DNA from 3 places in the Vibrio toranzoniae genome. Region 3 is predicted to be linked to each of the others. Evidence: predicted binding sites of a transcription regulator. Region 3 holds the regulator's gene; each other region holds the start of a gene.
What was found. Region 3 encodes MetJ, which represses methionine synthesis genes. Its sites were predicted from a motif close to TTAGACNTNTANANGTCTAA; they were not measured.
Positions count from the first base shown of each region.

Region 1: the regulator MetJ is predicted to act here: its motif matches at 1,998-2,017, upstream of metE (5-methyltetrahydropteroyltriglutamate--homocysteine S-methyltransferase).
Region 2: the regulator MetJ is predicted to act here: its motif matches at 1,365-1,384, upstream of metN (methionine ABC transporter ATP-binding protein MetN).

Region 1 covers NZ_AP025514.1:1,169,983-1,173,267, reverse strand. Annotated here, with positions in the region: gene metE (5-methyltetrahydropteroyltriglutamate--homocysteine S-methyltransferase) at 1-1,807, opposite strand, end outside; gene OCU50_RS05200 (LysR substrate-binding domain-containing protein) at 2,089-3,000, shown strand; gene OCU50_RS05195 (DUF4250 domain-containing protein) at 3,113-3,285, opposite strand, start outside.
Region 2 covers NZ_AP025514.1:729,433-732,717, forward strand. Annotated here, with positions in the region: gene OCU50_RS03225 (methionine ABC transporter permease) at 1-244, opposite strand, end outside; gene metN (methionine ABC transporter ATP-binding protein MetN) at 234-1,268, opposite strand; gene gmhB (D-glycero-beta-D-manno-heptose 1,7-bisphosphate 7-phosphatase) at 1,510-2,061, shown strand; gene OCU50_RS03240 (MliC family protein) at 2,179-2,514, shown strand; gene treR (trehalose operon repressor TreR) at 2,606-3,285, shown strand, end outside.
Region 3 covers NZ_AP025514.1:2,894,942-2,898,226, reverse strand. Annotated here, with positions in the region: gene rpmE (50S ribosomal protein L31) at 1-57, shown strand, start outside; gene OCU50_RS13185 (malic enzyme-like NAD(P)-binding protein) at 407-1,696, shown strand; gene metJ (met regulon transcriptional regulator MetJ) at 1,885-2,202, opposite strand; gene OCU50_RS13175 (O-succinylhomoserine (thiol)-lyase) at 2,411-3,285, shown strand, end outside.

The DNA of each region.
Region 1 (3,285 bases), 1.4 Mb from region 3:
TCGTGATTTCTTTACGTGAGATGTCTTCACGTGGGAATGTCCAGCACAGGATTGTCACAGGCCCAGTCAACATGCCTTTCATCTGCTTAGATGTTAAAGATTGAGCATAAGTCGACCACTCGACCGTCATCGGTTTTTCACGCTCGATATCCGCCACCAAAATCGCAGGCTTCACGCAGCGCGAGCCATAGCTCTGCACCCAGCCAAACTTAGTGGTTTGAAAGCCTGCTAGATTTTCAGCAAAGTACTCCACCATGTCGTTACGTTCAGCTTCACCATGAACCAGTACATCCAAATCAAGTGCTTCTTGTCGTTTCACCGCATCCGCAATATGACCTTTCAACGCGGTGTTGTATTCCGCTTCACTCAGTTTGCCAGTGCGGTAAGCACTGCGCTGAACACGGATCTCACCGGTTTGTGGGAACGAACCTATAGTGGTGGTTGGTAACAACGGTAAACCAAGAACTTCAGATTGATGTGCGGCGCGCTCGGCATAAGGAGCACTTCGCTCCGTTAGGGTTTTGGTAATGGTGTTAATACGAGCCTGTACCTGCGGCTTGTTCACATGGGTCGCACTCTTGCGGGCAACAATCGGTTGACTGTAAGTCTCACACGCTAAAATGGCATTTTGATCGCCGTCTAGCGCCGCACCCAATAAGCTAACCTCTGTGACTTTCTGTTTAGCGAAAGCAAACCAACTCTTCACTTCTTCGCTGAGTGTATCCTCTAACTCAAGGTCAACCGGGCTGTGCAGCAATGAACATGAACTTGCGACCCAAAGCTTATCACCTAATTTCTCTTTCACAGGTTGCAGTTTCTCTAGCTGAGTAGCTAAGTCTGCTCGCCAAACATTGCGTCCGTTGATTGCACCCGCTGAAAACACCCAATCTTCAGGTAGCTTATCCACCACTTCATCGAGTTGCTGCGGTGCGGCAGCCAAGTCGATGTGTAAACCGTTAACTGGCAGCTCTACGATTTTATCTAACGTATCAGTCACCGAATCAAAGTAGGTGGTAAGTAATAACTTCACATCGCCTTGAATCACTTGATACGCCAACTTGAATGACTCTACCCATGGCTTTTCAAGTTCCAAAGAAAGGATTGGTTCATCGATTTGAACCCACTCAACGCCCAACTTAGCGAGTTTTGCCAGAATAGTTTGATAAGCAGTAAGCAGACGCGGAAGTAAGGTTAAACGGTCAAAATCTTCTTCTACTTCTTTGCCGAGGTATAAATACGACAATGGCCCGAGAAGGACAGGCTTAACCTTGTGCCCAGCTTGAATTGCTTCATTCACTTCATCAAACAGTTGTGGCCAGCTCACTTCAAACGAATCGTCCTTACTGAACTCGGGCACAATGTAGTGGTAGTTAGTATTGAACCACTTGGTCATGTCAGATGCCGCAGCACCACCTTTGGCGCTTTCTGAACCATGTTTCCCGCCGCAACAAGTTGGCTGCTTTTGAGATTGTATTTGTGTTTGAGATTGCCCGCGACCAACGCGGAACAAGGTATCTAAGTCTGGGAAGGCTTTTTCATCTTCTAATCCACCAGCGTGACGTTTTGGCACATGACCTAACAGCAAAGTCGTTGTTAAAACATGGTCGTACCATGCAAAGTCACCCGCAGTTGCAAAGCTTAGATTCGCGTCGGCTTGTACATTCCAGTTACGATTTCTCAGTTCGCTGCCGAGCTGCTTAAGTTCTGATTGGTCAATCTCGCCACGCCAGTACTTCTCTAGTGTGAATTTCAGTTCGCGTTTTTCACCGATGCGTGGGTAGCCAAGAATATGCGTTGTCGTAGTCATGAACCTGTTCCTTATTCAATAATTTTTAATATCCTGTCAGACTGCTTAGTTCGTAATTCAACCCCTCACCAAGGCGTCTGGATGGCTAAACTATCGCCCTAATCTGCACGATGAACAACGTCCAAATATTCATCTTGTTTATTAATAATTTTCATCTTGATTAACCTAAAAGTGAAAAATACAAATCCATCTGGACATCTAGACGTTTACAAAAATTCAAAAACATCGTAGGGTGATTATTAAGAAATATTGAATTGGCTTAGGGAATATGAGGAATACTCATGATAGAGCTTAAACACCTTCGAACATTGACCACCTTGAGAGACAGCGGCTCGCTTACAGCCACTGCAACTTCTCTTCATCTGACTCAGTCGGCGCTTTCTCATCAATTGAAAGACCTTGAGGCTCGTATTGGCGGTCAGCTTTTCCTGCGTAAAACTAGGCCCGTAAAATTCACCTCTGAGGGTGAGATCTTGCTTAAGCTCGCCGATGAGATACAACCAAGAATTGCTAAAGCAGAGAACGAACTCGCAAGCCTAAAAGAGGATGTGAATGGTCGTTTGCACATGGCGATCGAGTGTCACTCATGCTTCCAATGGTTAATGCCCGCTTTGAAGGAATACCAAGTTGCTTGGCCAAGCGTAACGCTCGATTTTTCATCAGGCTTTGGTTTTGAACCTCTACCCGCATTAATGGCCGGTGAATTAGACTTGGTGATCACCTCAGACATTCAACCGCGTTCAGAGGTTCACTATGAGCCACTTTTCGATTTCGAGATGCGTTTGATCACGGCTATTAATTCACCTTTAGCAGAGAAGCCAAGCATCGACCCACAAGATCTTAGTAATGTGACAATGCTTTCCTATCCCGTTCAAAAGCAACGTCTCGATGTAGTGAAACACTTTTTGCAACCGGCAGGTGTAGAGCCGAAGAAATGGAAACAGGCAGATAACACATTAATGTTGGTGCAAATGGTATCTGCTGGTCTAGGGGTCGCAGCCTTACCAAACTGGGCGATCAGTGAATTTTCAAGACAAGGTTTAATCGCTAGTAAACCATTGGGCGACGGCTTATCGCGACGACTGTTTGCTGCGGTAAGAAACTCAGAAAAAGACAAACGCTATCTACAAGCTTTCTTTAGCACAGCAAGACAGCAAAGTAAGAGTCACCTTGATGGTATTGAAGTCGTTTAAGATCCATACATGATGATGTGATTCAAGCCAGCACTATAAGGAAGAAACAAAAAAAGTCACAGATTCGTTCTGTGACTTTTAAATGGTGTCGATTCATGAGCTAATTTATGACTTATCTCGAATAAGACTTAAACTGGTTAGTCAGTGGATCGTATTGATAGCCAAGCATATCCAACTTACCCACAACACTTTCTGTATCCATTTCATACATACTGATCAGCTCTTCAAAACTGTCACACTCTAAACGAAGTTTCTCATTCACAATTCCCAGCAAAATAATGCTAT
Region 2 (3,285 bases), 1.0 Mb from region 3:
TCAGCACTAAGAAAGGCACTGAACGACCCACGTTCACAATCGCGCCTAGAATCTTGTTTACTTTGGTGTTCTCTAACAGACCACCTTTTTTAGTCGTGTGTAGAATCACGCCTAATGGGATACCGACAGCAAAACCCACAATGCCAGCAACAGCAACCATGTACAGCGTTTCGCCTGTTGCGCCTAATAGAAGGTTACCGTTCAGGCTGATCCAGTCAGCAATCTCGTTGAAACTAAAGGACATAACCAAGCACCTCTACTTTTACATTGTTGTCGCGTAGGAATTGGATAGCAGCATTATCATCGGCTTCATTACCGAACAGTTCAGCGACCATCATGCCGAACTTTACACCGCCGGCGTAATCAAGATCAGAGCTTAATATACTGACATCGATATTAAATTTGCGTGCAATCTGCGTCATCAGCGGAGCATCAACCGTTGCGCCCGTAAACTCAAGGCGTACCAGTGGATAGCTGCTGTTTACACGAGTCTCTTGCAGTCGCGCTTGGTAATCTTCAGGAATCGTCAGATCCAGCGTTGAACGAATAAATTGATGCGCCAGTTCTGTTTTAGGGTGTGCGAATATGTCACCCACAGTCCCTTTTTCTACAAGCTCGCCGCCACCAATGATGGCGACTTCGTGACAGATGTTTTTAACCACATCCATTTCGTGAGTAATCAATAGAATCGTGATGCTTAGCTTACGGTTGATTTTTCGTAGCAGCTCAAGAATAGATTGAGTGGTTGCTGGATCCAGAGCACTGGTTGCTTCATCACAAAGCAGTACTTTTGGGTCTGACGCTAATGCACGAGCAATCGCGACACGTTGCTTTTGACCACCACTTAAATTCGCTGGATAAGTATCACGTTTGTCCGCAAGGCCAACAAGATCAAGTAACTCACTCACTTTCGCTTCAATAGCCGCTTTATCTCTACCAGCAAGCTCTAAAGGCAGTGCTACATTGTTAAATACGGTACGAGAAGACAATAGGTTGAAGTGCTGGAAGATCATACCTATGTTACGGCGCGCTTCGCTTAGTTCAGATTTGCTGAGTTTTGTTAGGTCGATACCGTCAACAATCACTTCACCTGAAGTCGGGGCTTCTAACATGTTTACACAACGGATCAGGGTGCTTTTACCTGCACCTGAAGAGCCGATGACTCCGAAGATTTGACCTTGAGGTATGTGGAGGTTGATATCAATTAAGGCATTGATTTCTTTAGTGCCTTGATAAAAAACCTTATTGACTTGATTCACTTTAATCATAGAGAAACCCGTGCAGATAGAACAGAATAATATGTCGATAGCTCGCTCGATTTACAGACGATGCTATGGTGTTCTATGATCTAAGTCAATAGATATTTTTACGTCTAGACGGCTAAACGTAAGAGGTGTTATTTAAGTTGGAAACCGTTTTTTAACAAGTGCAGAAATAAATAGATAGTGATGAAGCAAATAAAGCGTGTAATAATTAATGATTAATAGAGCGTTGATAGAGAACTGAATTTTGTCTAAACCTGCTGTTTTTTTAGATCGTGATGGTGTGATTAACGTTGATCACGGCTACGTACATGATGAGCATGACTTTGAATACATCGACGGTGTGTTTGAAGCGGCTAAAGCGTTTAAAGATATGGGCTATTTATTGGTGCTAGTGACTAACCAGTCAGGCATTGCTCGTGGCATGTTTAGCGAAGACCGTTTTCTTTCTCTGACGCAGTGGATGGATTGGAACTTTGTTGATAATGGTGTCGAACTCGATGGCATCTATTACTGTCCTCACCACGCTGAACACGGCATTGGGGATTACAAACAAGATTGTGAATGTCGTAAACCAAAGCCAGGCATGTTCATTTCTGCTCGTGACTTTCTGAAAATTGATATGGCTAATTCAGTCATGATCGGCGATAAAGCTGAAGACATGATGGCAGCAGAGGCGGCAGGAGTTGGCACTAAAGTATTGGTGAGAACCGGTAAGCCCATTACTGAAAAGGGTGAAGCGCTAGCTAGCGTAGTACTTGATAGCATTAAAGACGTACCTGCTTTCTTAAAAGGCTAAGCGTTTATTTGCCACATAAGGTATTTACCTATGACTAGGCACTTAATTATCAATAAGGGTTTTCTAACTTGAGACTAAACTAAGTGTTATTGATCATATAAAGATGAGGAACGAAGTATGAAAGCTATGTTGGTAGCATCTCTATGTACGGTAGCATTGGTCGGGTGCTCTAAGTCAGCGGCCCCCGATAGTGAAGCATCGAATAATCAATTCATGACTTATCAATGTGAGTCGGATGTTTCGTTTGACGTCGCTTACCTTGATAATGAAAAAGCGGTACTTCGTTTGCCTGATAATGAATATCGTCTGACTCAAGTACCGGCAGGTTCAGGAACCAAATACATCCTAGACGATGGTACTGCAGAGGTAATGAACAGCATCACTTTGCGTACTAAAGGTGACAATGCACGTCTCGAACTTGGTCGTGTTGTGTATCGAAATTGCAATAAGTAAGTCATAGTAAGAACTGCTAGGATTTACAAACAGTTAAGTGAGGGTGTCTACCCTCACTTTTTCTTCTCTTCCTTTTAACGTTAGACTTTTTATGAGCAAAAAACTCACTATTCTCGATATTGCTAAGCTGTCCGGTGTTGGTAAGTCAACCGTATCTCGCGTCCTGACCAATGATCCTAAAGTGAAACCTGAAACCCGTGAAAGGGTGGAAAGAGTAATTCAAGAATCTGGGTACACGCCTTCAAAGTCTGCGCAATCAATGCGTGGTGGCAGTCAAAAAGTCATCGGCGTGATCATCTCTCGTTTAGATTCTCCCTCTGAAAACAAAGCCGTTAGCACTATGCTAACTGAGTTGTATCGAGCGGATTACGACGTGGTGATCATGGAAAGCCAACTTGATAGGGACAAAGCCAACGAGCATCTTCAGGTTCTTAAGCGTCGCAATGTAGATGGCATCATTGTGTTTGGCTTTACGGACTGTGACATTCCAGCGATCGAAGCGTGGGGACACAAAGCCGTGGTTATTGCTCTGGATACCGAGAACGTAACGTCGATTAACTATGATAACCAACAAGTGATCAATAGTGCGTTAACGCATCTATCGGATCAGGGGATCTCTGATGTTGGCTTCATTGGCGTTGATCCTAGCGACAAATCAACCGGTGAGCTTCGTCTTAAGGCCTACCTAGATTGGTGTGAAGTTACAGGCTCGATCGCCAACTATCGTACTGGTCAACTTCATCATGAAAGCGCTTATCAGCTGGTGGATGA
Region 3 (3,285 bases):
GGCGGCCGTGTAGATCGCTTTAACAAGCGTTTCGGTGCTCTTTCTAGCAAGAAGTAATTCTCGCTATTTAGACATGAAAAAGGACACTTAGGTGTCCTTTTTTGTTGCCTATAATTTGAGTAAATGATGGATACTGCTCTGCTATCTAGTTATTCAATAGGTAGGCAATTAATACAAATGATAGGTCGTTGATCCGAATTTTCCACAACGGTCGTTCCGCTACTTCTATTTAGAAATTCGCTTGAAAGTTCAACAGGCAATAGTAATTTCCACTGCTCACTGGTCTTATTAGTAGTTAAATCTCGTTTTTTAATGAGACAGAGGCTTTAACTACCTAGGAACTTTGAAGTACATCCATTAACATGAACAAGACCCCCAAATAATAATAACCTAGGAACCTACACCTATGTCTGAAGACAGCCGACAAGACCAATCCTCTCAAGAGTTATCGCCTCAAGAACAATTTCGTCAGCAAGCTCTTGATTATCATGAGTTCCCAATTCCAGGCAAAATTGCCGTAGAACTGACAAAGCCTGCAGATTCTGCAGAAGATCTAGCACTTGCATACAGCCCTGGCGTGGCTGAACCTGTTCGCGAAATCGCACAAAACGTAGATAACGTTTATAAATACACGGGTAAAGGCAACATGGTTGCAGTTATCTCTAACGGTACGGCGATTCTTGGTCTTGGAAATCTTGGCCCTATTGCTTCTAAGCCGGTAATGGAAGGTAAAGCGTTACTGTTTAAGCGCTTTGCAGGTTTAGATTCTATTGATATTGAAGTGAAACACCGCACAATCGATGAGTTTGTAGATACCGTTGCCAATATCGCAGATACATTCGGTGGTATTAACCTAGAAGACATCAAAGCACCAGATTGTTTTGAGATTGAACGTCGCCTGATTGAACGTTGTGATGTTCCAGTATTCCACGATGACCAACACGGTACTGCGATTGTAACAGCAGCTGGTATGCTGAACGCAATTGAACTTCAAGGTAAGAAACTAGAAGAATGTAAGATCGTTTGTTTAGGTGCAGGCGCAGCAGCGGTTGCTTGTATGGAACTGCTGATTAAGTGTGGCGCCCAGCGTGAGAAGATCTACATGCTGGACCGTAAGGGGGTAATCCACACTCGTCGTGATGACCTTAATGAGTACAAAGAACTATTCGCAAACAACACTGACAAACGTACTCTTGAAGATGTTATCGAAGATGCGGATCTATTCTTGGGTGTGTCTGGCCCTAACTTACTACCAGCTGAAGCACTAACACTAATGGCTGATAAGCCGATTGTGTTTGCATGTTCAAACCCAGATCCAGAAATCAAACCAGATCTTGCTCATGAAGTTCGAAAAGACCTTATTATGGGTACAGGCCGCAGTGATTACCCGAACCAAGTTAACAACGTACTTTGTTTCCCATTCATTTTCCGTGGTGCGCTAGATGTGCGTGCGAGCGAAATTAATGATGAGATGAAACTGGCGGCGGTTCATGCTATTCGTGAACTGGCGAAAGAAGAAGTGCCAGCTGAAGTATTAGCGGCAGCAGGTGAGACGGCGCTGGAGTTTGGTAAGAGCTATATCATTCCTAAGCCAATGGACCCGCGTCTGCTTCCTCGAGTAGCAAAAGCGGTAGCGGAAGCGGCCGTTGAATCTGGCGTTGCGCGTATTGATATGCCAGCTAACTATATGGCGTAATAGCCCGCTGTGGTGGATTCTCTGTAGCGGTTTCGCTATGGGCAAGAATAATAAAAACCGACTCATTAGGAGTCGGTTTTTTTATATCTATCACTCACAGCCCACTCGCAAGCAGTATAGTGAGTGATGTTATGAATAGGGGCCGCTATAACGAATCAGTAGTAAAGGCGGTGACTGAGTTGTTTTTATTATTCGTCAAACGCTTCGAATTCGATCCCCATCTCTGTCATCAGCCTTTTTACTTCAGTAGGGATATCGTCTGGACGGTCTTTACGGAGATCTTCATCCGTTGGTAGTGGTTGGCCTGTGTACGCATGTAGAAAGGCTTCGCACAGTAGCTCACTGTTTGTTGCATGGCGCAGGTTATTAATCTGGCGGCGAGTACGCTCGTCAGTGAGAACCTTTAACACTTTTAGAGGGATAGAAACTGTAATTTTCTTTACTTGTTCGCTTTTCTTTCCATGCTCAGCATATGGGCTTATGTATTCACCATTCCAGTCGGCCATTGCGTACCTTCATCACTTTAGTTGTTAGAATAAATTAATAGTGGTGATTTTAGCGGGATTTACTGCCATAAGCAAAGACATACGGACGTCTAGAAGTGTTGACGTCTCACGTTTATGAAAGTAAAGTGAATTACATATATCTAACACAGCCGAAAAATGCCGACAAGCAGCTGTGATTCTCAGACGCAAAACTTGTAAGGAAGCACCTATGAGCAGCCGGAAGCCAGCAACAATTGCAGTACGTACTGGTATCGAGTCAGACACGCAACACCATGCCGTTGTCCCACCTATTTACCTTTCGACTAATTATGGGTTTCCCGCTTTTGGTGAAGTGCCAAAGTACGATTACACTCGTTCAGGTAACCCCAATCGAGGTTTATTAGAGACGGCACTGTTTGAGCTTGAATCGGGCAAAGGCGCGGTTGTCACCAACTGTGGTACCTCGGCGCTAAACTTATGGGTTTCTGCTTTCTTAGGCGGCGATGATCTTATTATCGCACCACACGACTGCTACGGCGGTACTTATCGTCTATTCAATACACGCTCGCTAAAAGGTGACTTCAAAGTTCTGTTTGTTGATCAATCGGATCAATCGGCACTGGACGCGGCGATCGCGCTTAAGCCAAAGTTGATCTTAATCGAAACACCATCGAATCCATTGGTTCGCGTGGTTGATATTGCAGAAACTTGTCGTAAAGCGAAAGAAGTGGGCGCTATGGTTGCTGTCGACAACACGTTTTTGACGCCTGTATTCCAAAAGCCTTTAGAGCTGGGAGCTGACTTTGTTATTCACTCTACCACTAAGTACATCAACGGACACTCGGACGTTATTGGTGGCGTTATAGTTACAAAAACAGAAGAGCACGCTGAAGAACTAGCATGGTGGGGAAACTGTATTGGTGCGACCGGCACACCATTTGATAGCTACATGACTCTACGTGGCATTCGTACGCTAGGTGCGCGTATGCGAGTTCACGAAGAGAGTTCACGTGAAATCCTGGCTTCTCTGCAACAACAAGATCTGGTGGGCACTATTTACCACCCAAGCCTTTCTAAGCATCCGGGGCATGATATCGCGAAGAA